DNA from 3 places in the Bacillus sp. T3 genome. Region 1 is predicted to be linked to each of the others. Evidence: riboswitches for the same ligand, from Rfam matches in the RefSeq annotation. Region 1 holds a riboswitch; each other region holds the start of a gene.
The links. Region 1 has a riboswitch for cobalamin ahead of RGF10_RS10860 (energy-coupling factor ABC transporter permease). Riboswitches for the same ligand answer to the same signal wherever they lie in the genome.
Positions count from the first base shown of each region.

Region 2: another riboswitch for cobalamin. It lies ahead of cobJ (precorrin-3B C(17)-methyltransferase); the one in region 1 lies ahead of RGF10_RS10860 (energy-coupling factor ABC transporter permease).
Region 3: another riboswitch for cobalamin. It lies ahead of RGF10_RS13920 (hypothetical protein); the one in region 1 lies ahead of RGF10_RS10860 (energy-coupling factor ABC transporter permease).

Region 1 is NZ_CP137761.1:2,085,636-2,090,129, reverse strand. It holds gene dapA (4-hydroxy-tetrahydrodipicolinate synthase) at 100-987, shown strand; cobalamin riboswitch at 1,261-1,455, shown strand; gene RGF10_RS10860 (energy-coupling factor ABC transporter permease) at 1,625-2,368, shown strand; gene RGF10_RS10855 (energy-coupling factor ABC transporter substrate-binding protein) at 2,369-2,683, shown strand; gene cbiQ (cobalt ECF transporter T component CbiQ) at 2,670-3,458, shown strand; gene RGF10_RS10845 (energy-coupling factor ABC transporter ATP-binding protein) at 3,460-4,308, shown strand; gene RGF10_RS10840 (hypothetical protein) at 4,387-4,494, opposite strand, start outside.
Region 2 is NZ_CP137761.1:4,408,638-4,413,131, forward strand. It holds gene RGF10_RS22640 (sirohydrochlorin chelatase) at 1-42, opposite strand, end outside; partial or broken gene cobJ (precorrin-3B C(17)-methyltransferase) at 82-1,690, opposite strand; cobalamin riboswitch at 2,057-2,249, opposite strand; cobalamin riboswitch at 2,408-2,616, opposite strand; gene RGF10_RS22650 (DUF3147 family protein) at 2,697-3,173, opposite strand; gene RGF10_RS22655 (DUF3147 family protein) at 3,188-3,553, opposite strand; gene RGF10_RS22660 (formate/nitrite transporter family protein) at 3,553-4,383, opposite strand.
Region 3 is NZ_CP137761.1:2,701,505-2,705,998, forward strand. It holds gene RGF10_RS13910 (3'-5' exoribonuclease YhaM family protein) at 370-1,359, shown strand; gene RGF10_RS13915 ((2Fe-2S) ferredoxin domain-containing protein) at 1,519-1,911, opposite strand; gene RGF10_RS13920 (hypothetical protein) at 1,965-2,549, opposite strand; cobalamin riboswitch at 2,727-2,922, opposite strand; partial or broken gene RGF10_RS13925 (DUF3189 family protein) at 2,993-3,504, opposite strand; gene RGF10_RS13930 (hypothetical protein) at 3,543-3,668, shown strand; gene RGF10_RS13935 (YibE/F family protein) at 3,799-4,494, shown strand, end outside.

The DNA of each region.
Region 1 (4,494 bases):
TACTGCAGCAGCGATCCCTCGTTGCTGCTTTTTTGCGTTGATTTTTGTTAGGCCTATCCACCTCAAATTACGAAAAAAATTAATTAAAGGGTGAGAATAATGAATTTTGGCCAGGTTTTAACTGCGATGGTAACACCATTTGATCAAAATGGAGAAATTGATTTTAATGCAACGAGAACACTTGTTAATCATTTAATTGCAAACGGTACGGATGGAATTGTTGTAGCTGGGACAACTGGAGAATCTCCTACGTTGACTTCAGATGAAAAAGTAGCACTTTTTCAATTTGTCGTCGAAATTGTTGATGGAAGAGTTCCTGTTATTGCTGGAACGGGCTCCAACAACACTCGAGCTTCGATCATTTTAACTCGACTTGCTGAAGAGGCTGGTGTTGATGGAATCATGCTTGTCACACCTTATTACAACAAGCCATCACAGGAAGGCATGTATCAGCATTTTAAAGTGATTGCAGAAGCAACTTCCTTGCCAGTCATGCTTTATAATATTCCCGGACGAAGTGTCGTCAATCTTTCTGCCGAGACTGTTGTTCGACTTTCAAAAATAAACAATATTGTTGCAATAAAAGAAGCTAGTGGGAATTTAGATGCGATTGCGGAAATCATTCGTGAAACACCTAGTGATTTTAGTGTATATAGTGGTGACGACGGCTTAACCATCCCTATTCTAGCCATTGGCGGAGCGGGTGTTGTCTCTGTTGCCTCTCATATTATTGGAAATGAAATGCAAGACATGGTGACTAGCTTTAAGAACGGACAGTTAGAGGAAGCAAGTATTTCACACCGTTGCCTTCTTCCGATCATGAAAGCATTATTTGCTGCTCCAAATCCATCACCAGTTAAAGCCGCTTTAAATATGAAAGGAATTCATGTTGGTGGCGTTCGTTTACCATTGCTACCATTAAATGATGAAGAAACAAACACATTACGTGCTGTTCTACTTGGCAGTCAAATTGAAGTGTTAAATTAAGCTAGAATGATATTTTGGCTTTGTAGAAGCTCATTCTAATTTGCACAGAACAAATAATAAATTGGACATACTAAAATAGTTTATTTCCTGTTTCAATTTATTTCCGGGGTAAGCGCAAAATTTGCTAAACTTATGCAAATTAAGGAGAGATTCGACCTTAACAAATGTCGAATCTCTCCTTTTTAATGTGAAAGATTACTATTTTTGTCAAAGTAAATTAGAATTTGTTGATAGAAACTTAACCTCATGGTAAGATAAATTAGAAATTTTCAAAAACTTCATATGCTTAATGGTGCTAAATGTTAATGATTTAGCTTAAAAGGGAAGTCGGTGCAAATCCGGCACGTTCCCGCCACTGTAATGAGGAGTCTGATTACAAAATTAGATCCACTGTCAATCATTGATGGGAAGGATGTAATAAGACGATGATCCTAAGCCAGGAGACCTGCCATGAAGCGTGTAACTGTTTCAACCTACGAGGATGGGTGTGCAGATCAAGTAGATTTGGTTTTTTTACCTTTTGTTATTTACTGTTCTTTTAGCACTTCTTTCAACTCGAAAGAAGTGCTTTTTATTTGCCAGCCATTTCTCCTCACCACTTATGCTTTGCAATTTTAGAAGTTTGAAAGGAGAAATTATGTATAAGATTAACTGGAAAATCATTTATTTTGTTTTTTTCATTTGGATTGTTCCAAATAAAGCCGCTGCTATGCATATTATGGAGGGCTTCTTACCGATAGAATGGGCAATATTTTGGTGGGTTATCACCCTTCCCTTCCTCATAATAGGCTACCGATCGATACAGGCCAAAGTAAAGGCAAATCCCGAAACGAAAATGATGCTTGGTCTTTCTGGTGCTTTTGTCTTCGTCTTGTCCGCCCTTAAATTGCCTTCTGTGTCGGGAAGTTCTTCCCATCCGACAGGAGTCGGTTTAGGAACTATTTTATTTGGACCACTTGCCATGAGCGTGATTGGCTCGATTGTACTCTTGTTTCAAGCGCTATTGCTAGCCCATGGAGGTCTAACAACATTAGGGGCAAATGCGTTCGCGATGGCTGTTTGTGGACCCATTATTTCCTTTTTTATTTTTAAAGCTGCGACAAGATTAGGATGGTCCTTATCAGTAGCTGTTTTCTTAGCTGCATCGTTGGGCGATTTAGGTACATATTTGGTCACATCCTTCCAGCTGGCATTGGCATTTCCATCAGAAGTAGGTGGAGTCATTGCATCCTTTACAAAATTTGCTGCAATTTTTGCTTTTACGCAAATACCGTTAGCGATCAGTGAAGGACTCCTCACTGTTGTCGTTATGAATTTTTTGAAAAAATATAATCTGCAAGAGTTAAAATTTCTTGGCGTTATATCCAAGGAGGTTCGATAAATGAAGAGAAGTATACTCCTCCTCTCACTCGTTATCATTCTAGTAATGGTTCCATTACTAACGATCAAAGAAACAGATTTTGGCGGAGCAGACAGCAAAGCCAAAGCAGCCATTTCTGAAATTCAACCAAACTATAAAGCTTGGTTTACAAACATTTGGGAGCCCCCAGGCAGGGAAACAGAAAGCTTGCTTTTTGCACTTCAAGCAGCGATTGGTGCAGGCTTTATCGGGTATTTCATTGGATCCATGCATCAGAAAAAGAAGCAATCCAATAGTCCAGAAAAAGAGGATCAGACATCAGATGCTGCTCATTGATAAGTATGCTTATATTAACCGTCTTAAACAGGTTCATCCGCTTGAAAAAACGATCCTGTCACTCTCCCTTTTATTGTTTTCATTACTTGTTAGGGATATATTGGTGGCTCTCATTACGTTTATCGTGATGAGTTCATTAATTATTTTTGCTGCGAAAATCCCCGTCTTCTATTATGCTAAATTACTTATTCTACCTGGGGTATTTTTACTAAGTAGTGTTTTCACGATACTAATTCATTTTACAAAAGGAAATGTATTTCCAACAGATATTTGCTGGTCATCGCCAATAGGAGATTGGCAAATATTTATTAGTGAAGAAAGTTTTTGGACATCGGTAAAACTAGTTGTTGTTGTTTTAAGTGGGATTAGCAGTTTATATTTCTTGACGTTGACTACCCCCATCACGGATTTGTTAATGGTTCTACGCAAGCTGAAATTACCCATTCTTTTGATTGAATTGATCGAATTGACCTATCGTTATGTTTTTATTTTTATCGAAACAGCTCTCGATATTTATCAATCACAAAATGCAAGGTTAGGTTATAGCACCATTCGTAGAGGAATCCATTCCTTTGGTTATCTTATATCTGTTTTATTTGTTAGTGTATTTCAGCGCTCCAAGCAGTTAACGATGGCGATGGATGCAAGAGGCTATCAGGAACATATCCCTTCTTATGAAAATACGTACCATTTATCCCCAATCAATTGGTGTATCATCATCGGGATTCAAGTTAGCGTGTTATTCATTTATCTAAATAGTTGGAGGCTTCTGTAGGATGACAGATCATATTTTTGAAATCGATTGCCTAACCCATCAATATCCCGATGGAAAAAGAGCATTAAACAATCTTAATCTCAACATCAAATTAGGTAAAAAAATTGCTTTACTCGGTAATAATGGTGCTGGAAAATCAACTTTATTTCTTCATTTAAACGGATTGTTACAGCCTTCTTCAGGTCGGATTAGCTATAAAGGTCTGCCAATGCGCTATGACCGCAAGTCCTTATTGTCGTTACGGAGACAGGTGGGAATCGTTTTCCAAAACCCAGATATTCAGTTATTTTCAGCTAATGTTAGGCAGGATATTTCATTCGGTCCAATTAACTTAGGATTTCCACTGACTGAGGTCCATGAAAAAGTGAATTGGGCGATGAAGCAAACAGATGTTTTAGATCTTGAAGATAAACCTACACATTTCCTAAGTTTAGGGCAAAAAAAGCGCGTTGCCATTGCTGGAATTTTGGCAATGGATCCCGATGTTTGGATCCTTGACGAGCCTACAGCTGGCCTAGATTCATACTATTCTCGACAAATCGTAGCCCTGTTAGATTCACTTCATCAGCCTGAAAAAACAATTATCCTTTCAACACACGATGTAAATCTTGCCTACGAGTGGGCAGATGAAATCATAATCATGAATGACGGAAACATCATTTACCAAGGCGACCCGGTAAACATTTTTCACCAAGAACACCTTTTGCTACAGGCATATTTGGAAAAACCATGGGTGTTTGAAACATTTCAATCAATGATTGAAGCGGGTTTGGCCGATCATACACATACCGTCCCACGGAATAAGGAAGAATTATTTCAGAGAATGGAGTGCAAACCAATCCCTTATTAAAATAATGGTATAAAAAAACCGATGACGATTTGATCGTTATCGGTTTTAACTATTTAAGGTTATTCGTATTTGTAAGAACTAATGAGCATGAGTATGGTGTTGATGTTTAAAAAATCCATGATAATCAGGGTGTTGAGTTTGCTGGTAAAATCCTAATATCAACTCAGCAAGTCCCACTGCAAACAT
Region 2 (4,494 bases), 2.3 Mb from region 1:
TGGATCTCTACTTCCATGCCCTACAAATAAAATCGACTTCATAATACTTCCTCCCCTTTGTCCATTAGTCTAATGCTGCTGTTAATCTCCACATAATGCAGGTTGTATCGCCAGCTTCGGCGTAATATCGATATGTACAAAGCCTTGTACTTGTTTTACACGCTTAAAGTATTTAAAAAAGCGCTCATTCGGATAGCCATTCTCTTTATAGTCGTGAATGATTCCTTCAATGATGCCAATGATTTCGTCTGGCTGAATCCCTTCGGCAACAATTTGCCCTGGATGACCAGTACGACCAACCGTTTTTCCCCTAAAAACAAATCAAATGCGCCAGAGCGATAGACAATGCCGATATCTTCACGAACTGCACCATAACAAGCCATACCACAGCCATTGAAACCGAGCTTTAGCTCCTTCGGAAGGGTAAGACCTCCGAGCCGCTTCTGCAATTCTTCCGCAAAAGGAATGCTTTCCTTTTTATCGCCGTCACAAAAATCACAAGCTTTTATCGTCAACACATCACCGACTGGCGCAAGCATGAACCCAGCCTCTGATAATTGGTTCGTAATCGCATCAGGATTTGATGTTGGGATTTGCAGCTTTAACTGATGGTCCTGTGTATACTCCAGTACGCCATGTTCACCAACGACTTCCGCAAGTAACAGCATTTGCTGTGCGGTAAATTTCTTATTTGCTACACCAGGGCTTACGGCTAGTTCAAAAATCGATTCAGCCACATGCTGCACTTGAGTTGGTTGCACGTCACCCTTGTCCCCATTCGCCAGTTGCATGGCCATTTCTGCTAAATCCCTGAATGAGAGCTCATCTTTTTTTCAGTTTGAACCTGAGTAATTGGATTCACCTGATCTAACGCCCAAGGCTCTGCTTCTTTTTGCAGGCGCTGATGTAGCTTTAACGGTTGTTCTGATTGATTTAATGTATACTTCCGTTGATATCCGCGCGGTGTGATCATTAAATCTTGATATAAAAAGGTGGATGAATTCCCGACAATAACTGTCGTTAACATCCCAATTTCATGATTTAGCATTTCTTCTAAATTTGTGACCACCACCTGCTCCCGATCACGGTAAGCACTTTTCACCAAACCAACTGGAGTTTCAGGGGAACGGTACTTCAGCAGAATTTTTTGTGCCTCCGCTATTTGTCGCGTTCTTCTCCCACTTTTGGGATTATAAAAGGCAATAATAAAGTCCGTTTTGGCTGCAGCTTCAATTCTGCTTTCAATCAAATTCCATGGTGTCAAATGATCACTCAAGCTGATGGTACAAGCATCATGCATCACTGGTGCTCCTAACAGGGAAGCACATGAATTGATCGCAGAAATGCCCGGAACAATTTCAACCTCGACACCGGTTTCTTTGTTCCAGCCCTTCTCGATTAACACTTCATAAATAAGACCAGCCATTCCATACACACCGGCATCTCCACTCGAGATAACCGCGACTTTATTGCCTCGTTCTGCTTGCTTTACTGCTTCTTGTGCCCGACTTACTTCCTCGGTCATTCCTGTGCTGATAATTTCCTGATCCGTTATCAGTCCTTCGATTAAATCCACATATGTTTTGTAGCCGATCACCATATTACTTTCTTGAATGGCCTCTCTCGCTCTATCCGTGACATGTTCAAAGCTTCCTGGACCAAATCCAATAACGAGTAGTTTTCCTTTCATTTTTATTCCTCCTTTTCCATTTCAATGGCTTAGCAAAGCCTTTCCATACTATTCATCTTGAAGTGCTATTCTTAATCACAAGACTGTGTTAAATTTGTCTGTTGATTTCCGTTCCAGGTGCTCCCTTTCCGCGGGGAGTCCGGGAGCCTCCTCGGCGTTTTACGCCTGTGGGGTCTCCCGCGACACCTTCTCCCGCAGGAGTCTCGCACCTTCCACTCCAATCAACAGAGTGTACTAAAAATCAACATCGTTCTTTAACACAGCCAATCACAAAAAAACACCCCTACGAAGAGGGGTGCGTAAAAAATACATAATAAAGCTAGATCATGCATTCAACACACTTCCACCCATAGTCCCGTAGGTAAATAGAAGTATCTAGGTAAAGGCAGGTCTCCTGACTTTGGTTCATGGTTCCATTGCGTCTTCCCAATTGTTCTTTAGTGACATCCTTGCAATGGAGCTCCCCTATACAGTGGCGGGTACCGTGACGGATTTGTCTACCGTTCTTCCCTTTTCACACAAACCATTTTGTTTGTGCACCTTTTCCTAAATAGTTTATTTAGTTTTTGTCGTAATTTTTGTGACGTTGTAAATCTGCGAGTGAAACCATAAAAAAATCCGTCCAGCTAAGTTGGACGGATTGGATAAAACGAATGAAAACGCAAAAGGACAGGCCTTTATCTGCAAACGTCTCACATTCTCCATCCCCGAAGAAGCTGAAAGCGAATCAATTAAGATAGGTCTCCTGACTTGTGTATCTACCTACTTGAGGACCTTCCCGTACATCATATTTACTTTTTATTAATAAAAAGTATACTTGTACAGTGGCACTCCTCGTTCGTCCACACTAACAGTTGCGGGGGCAGTTTTGGTCTTACACCAAATTCCCTATTAAGCCTAACGGCGCCTTAATCAACAATTAAACTATTAAATTATGAATATCTGCACCATTAAAAGGTGACTAACAACCATATTATCTTAATATTCTTCATCTTTCAACAAAAATTTAAACCAGGACATGCTTTAACGAAGTGGGGACAGTCCCCCACTTCGTTAAAGCAAAAAAGATCTGAAGCCAGCCCAAGCTGGTTTCAGATCTTTTTTGTATGATGAAGCGGCTTCTTATTTCGCGAAAATTTAATTTTTCCCTAATTTGTGCAATCGCAATCGAGCTCCCTAGCCAGAAGAATAAGCCTAAAATAATGCTTAACATCCAATCTTTGCTCAACTGCAAAACGAGCAGGACTGTTGTTACACATACAACCCCACCAATCATCCCAAACACGGAACCATTGGCAATTTTCCCAGCTTTTTTTGAACCCGAAGCTATTCCAACCATTAAGACTGCCGTGAGCATAACGGCAGGAAACGCTGCAAAAATCCCTGCAAGTATTTTCCAAGGTGATAAAACCGTGACTAAGTAGCTAACCATAACAGCCGTGCCGCCTAAGATAAAACGAATAAATAAGTCCTGTTTATTCATGATTTCCACCTTTTTTAGAATGCATAGGATGTCACAAAAACAACTGCAATCGAAACAGCAAACCAACATATAAGCGTCTGAACAAGACCCAGCTTCCAACCATGTTTCGGTAATAGATAACCAGCGATAATCGCAATCAGGATATTAATACTCATCCCAATAATAGCTCCTTTTGATAATATGACCGATTGGCTGATTAACTCTTGCCCATTAAAATCTAAGCGAGTAGTCAAAATAGCGGCTAAATAGACTGCAGGAAATGCAGCAAAGATTCCCCCTGTCTTTTCACCTAGCTTCTTAGCGACAATCGTTGCGACTAGGACGGCAGTTCCACCTAACAGAAAACGAATTAGTGCTGCAGCTACTGAAATTTCTGCCACTACATTCCGCCTCTTTTCATTAATGTCAGATTAGGAGAAGCTTGAGAAAGCTCATTTTTCACAATATTTTTCTTATAAGCATGGTAATATGCAACCGCAACAAACACAGAACCGCCAACCGCATTACCTAAGAATACTGGAACAAAGTTATGAAGATATTCTAGCCATGTAAAGTGCCCTGCAAAAATTGCAGCGGGAATCACAAACATATTTGCGACAACGTGTTGAAAGCCGATGGCAACAAAGGTCATGGTTGGAAACCAAATCCCAAGTATCTTCCCCGTCATATCCTCTGAACCGTAAGATAGCCAAACTGCAGCTGCGACCAGCCAGTTACAGCCTATTCCTGAAAAGAAAGCTTGGATAAAACTTGCCTCCAGCTTATGTTCAGCAATACTAACTGTTTTTTCTAAAAACATATCCGTTTCAGTTAAGCCAACAATATGACCAAAAACGTAGGCAACAAAGAGCGCCCCAATGAAATTACTAACAGTAATAATAGTCCAATTGACTAAAAGCTGCTTTACCGTTATTTTTCGTGCTAACCATGCTAAGGGAACAGCCATCATATTTCCTGTTAACAGCTCTCCACCAGCAATTAAGGTTAAAATAAGGCCAATTGGAAACAACGCTGCCCCTAAAATCGAGCTAATCCCAGCGATTTCTCCAGTAAGTGGTGCTGTAACACGAATAAACAACAAATAGCCCAAAGAAATAAATGCACCTGCCTGGAACCCTAGTATTATAGACTTTAACAAGGAATACTGTGTTTTCTTCTTCCCGTTTTCGACTGTAATATTAGCGATTTGTTCCGGCTTAAAAAAAGCCATGAGTATCAGTTCCTTTCACGAACGATGGTTATAATTGCAAGATAATAAAATGTGAAATACGTCACACGATTCTTATACCCTATATATTTTAACTCATCTTGTTTCACATAC
Region 3 (4,494 bases), 620 kb from region 1:
AGGAGATTTCGGTAATTTTATGCACGAAAGTGACCTGATATGCACGTCTAATTGTGTTTATGATATAAGTTAAAAAATATATGCACGACTTTCGAATAGTTATGATACAACTTCTGAAATTTTTGCACGTTTTATTGTGTATATGAACGAGAATGTAGATATATGCACGTTTTGGCTTTGGCTACAATTCCCTTAGTGGCATGTTCCTGACTTTTGGAATATTACCAATTTTAATAATGAAATAGATCATACCAGTTTTGAAAAAGTTTATGGCAACTCCTTTTCATGTTACAATAGAAGGAACGTTTGTTCTTTACAAAAACTTTTTCAATAAATAGATATAAGCAATGCATTGGGAGGGTAAATTTAATGCCTGTTTCTTGTTTATTAGAATTAGCACCAGGAAATTCCTTTGAGGGTTTTTGTCTTGTAAAAGAGGTAAAGCAGGAAAAAACGAAAAAAGGTGATCCTTACCTCAACATCACGATCGCAAAAAAGCACAAATTAGTAGCCTGCAAGCTGTGGAATAATGGGTTTGGAGGTCGATCCGTTGAAGAGCTGTTAGCTATTTTCTCAAATGGAGCGATGTTGCACATCACGGGAGATGCATCTGAGTATAATGGGCAAGTGCAAATGACGATTAACGGATACCGTTTAGCACAAAAGGACGAAGTTGATTATCGGGATTTCATTGAAGCTGCCCCTGAAGCGGTTGAAAGCATGGAGGAGGAAATTCATTTCTTCATTAATGAAATCAAAATCCCGATCCTGCATCAAATCACGTCAGAGTTATTTGAGGAAAATAAAAAGTACTTCATGCAGCATGTAGCAGCCGTTAAAATGCACCATAATTTCAAAAGTGGACTCGCCTTTCATACATTATCTCTACTTAGAATCGCAAAGAATATTTGTGATCAATACGGTGAGGCTGTAAATCGCAGTAAAATGTATGCAGCCTTAACCCTGCATGATATGGGAAAAATCATCGAGATGACTCGTGATTATACAGCTCCTGAGTATACCCTGTTTGGACAATTTTTAGGGCATATTCAAATTGTGAACCAAATGATTGACCGAAAACTCGTCGCGATTCGTAATGAACGCTCCGTTACCTTAGAAGAAGTGACGGTTGTTTATGAGTTAATGAATATTATCTCCAGTCATCACGGTCCGCTAAGCAATGGCTGGGGCAGCACAGCCGAACCAATTACACTTGAAGCACACCTTTGCCATATGATTGATAACATTGATGCGAAAATTAATATGATTTCAAAAGCGATGACCGATATGCAAGAAGGTGAGGTTCAAAAGGTTTGGGGTCTTGGAAAGATCTATAAGCCAAAGGAAGTAGATTACTAGAATCTGCTAGAAAATGAATGACCATTACCCATAAAAAAATCAAACTATCCGATTCCAAACCTTACGGACTGGTGAAACGTTGATTTACTTGGGCATGGTCCTTCTTTTTAAACTAACTAGCCCCCACAATGAATTGGAGAAGTGGCTTCAACGTTAACCTTAATATACTTTTGATACCTTCTTAACAATTTCTACATCTTTCATTTTTCCAATAACGGTTGTATCCGATGCTTGAAATCCTGTGCCATTAAAAGCATGGCTTTTTTTTGCTTCCATTCCAGATCCTGAGACAAGTAAGTCGATAAACTGCGGCACATCTTCAGGAACCATATCCTTATACCAATTTCCATCAGGGTATGAAATAACTACGCATTTATCATGGCAACGCCCATTACAGAGTGTTCTAGTTGTATGAATGACTTGATCTAACCCGCTTGTCGAAATCTCATTTCTAATCGATTGGGTCAAATCTTCTGCACCTGCCTTTTTGCAGCTGCTTCCGTTACAAATAAATAGATGATGCTTAGTTGTAGATAAATCCCAAGTCGCCATGTCCTATCCCCTTTTCGTTTCATTAAAGTTTTCGTATCTAATTATTTATAATTCTATGATAAGTACCTATTATCCATAGCCAGCTTAGTAAATTGATTCACCTGATCTATGGATATTTCACTCCCCACTCGAGCCATCATGAAATTCACATCATAGCATGCGATATCGGGCTCATTTGTTCGAAATTCTTGAAATCCAACTGACTCCAGAACATGTTTCAACATGCTTCTATATTGAAGAGGGTCGCCATTCGTCATCTTTAAGTCCCAATGCCAGCAACATTCTAAAGAAATGACTATGGACTTTTCTGTTTCTTCGAGAGAAAACAAATCCTGAAGCAATTTTTTCGCCACTTTTTGATTTCGCAACCGAGGTGCTACCTCAATCACACCTAACATTTTTAAAAAATCTAGCCCTCTCCACCTTTCATCCGTTTCAGGTTCAAGAATAATCGTGTAGCCAACAATAGAATGATTGTGTACCGCAAGGGCCATTTTCCCCTGCTTCGTTTCCATTGCCTTACACATCGCCTCTTGTTGCTTAATTGGATCACGAAAACGATTGAGATGGTGGTCAAACTGACAATATTCTAATGTTTTCACTACATCCTTTTGATTAGTAATGATGGTGTAAGACATGGAATCACTCCCCTTTTTTCATTTTATAAAAATTGGAAATGAATCATGACCAAAATAAAAAGAGCATACAAACCTCATAGGTTTATATGCTCACATTAAACAATCGTATGCTTTACAAAAAATAAATGCACCCAAAACTGTCATGATAGTAAACACCTTCCTATTTCCCGTAGGTCACGTCATGTTCAATAAACAGGCAGGTCTCCTGACTTAACATCGTTGCTCCCTGCGTCTTCCCACTTTACGAATAAAGCAGTGACATTTTGCAGATTGCTCCGAATTACAGTGGCGGGAACCGTGTCGGACTTTCACCGAACTTCCCATTTAAGCTATGCATTTTAAAATGCACAACACCTGTTTAGAAAATATTGATTTTTCTCATAATACATGATTGATATTTTTATGTCCACTATTAAGTCTTAAAAAAATACCAATTCAACTAATTACTTGAACATTTCATTTTCTAAAACAATCACATTTTCATTGAAAGATGCTCTACCTACATGTTTCGTGTTTTCAACCAAGCGATAAATATTATCACAGCATTGTTTTGCACCAATGAGTAATAACGGTACACCAATAAAGTCAATTTTCAACCCTCTCGAAAAAATCCCCCCAATGACATAGCAATGGGAACAGTTGGTGAAGTATTAGAGAAGACTATTTTCTCAGAGAAATGGAAATTATTTTGTAATAGTAAAGCCAATTCTTTTAATGCTGGTACAACGAGTTTGTTCCTTTTCCTTCCGATGGAATAAACTGGGTTGCCTTCTTCATCTTTGCCATGAAAAATGATTTTTCCAAAATCCTCTTTCGTTAATTGATTAAAATATTTTACATTTAAAATTTCTTCTGAGGTTAGCTTACGTTCCGATTGAGGTAATTGTTTTAAATGATAAGCTGCCGCTAAAGACGTGGTATGTGTTCCGCCGTAGTCATTATAAATATAAATCAAAATAACCATCCTTTACCATCATTCATCTGTTTGTTATTATGCACATTGATTCTTTTTTAATTCGAATGAAGGAAATTGCGGCGATGGTACCAATGGATATTGCAGATGCGGAAGGATATGAGCATCATCGCTTCCGACTCGATAAAATTATGACCATTCACTAGGTGTATATGGATTCAATTGTAATTTATATAATATGAAAGCCCATATCTCCAGCTATGAAATGGGCTTTTACCGTGGTATAATCAAGACTTAAGTTTCAGCAAGAAATATCGCAAAAATGGAGGTTTTTTTTTGAATGCGATCGTAAACCAATTTAGTAATATTTCTAATAAAAGGAAAGTTGGATACATTATCCTTATCCTAAGCTTTGTCCTGTCAGTTCTTTTTGTTCAACACAATTATTCCTTCTACCAACAACCAATAGCAAAAGTAATCAAAACAGACATAGTAAATAAAACTGAACAGACGGATGCGTATGACAATAAAGACCTACTATACACACAGGCTATAATTGCAGAATTAAAAAATGGAGACGAAAAAGGGAGTCGAATCTACTTAACGAATGAATATTCAGCTTCCGGAGCATATGACCATGAATATCATATTGGAAATGAATTATTTGTTTCGGTCGACTCCAATAATAATAAAAATAATCAAATAACCGGATCGATTATCAATGTTAAACGCGACAAATACGTTGTAATTGTAACATGGGCTTTTATTTTCACCTTACTCCTTGTTGGGAAAAAGCAAGGCTTATTTTCGATTATAAGTTTAGTAGTCAACGCAGTACTTTTGTCCTATGCATTGGATGCTTACATTGATTCATCCGACATTAGTTTGTTGTTGATATGTAGTATTAGCGCTATTTTATTTACTTGTATTTCTTTGTTACTTGTTAATGGTTTTAATGAAAAAACCTATGCAGCAATCGTTGCGACCTTATTAGGGACTTTTCTGTCACTGTTTATTGCATATCTTGCACTA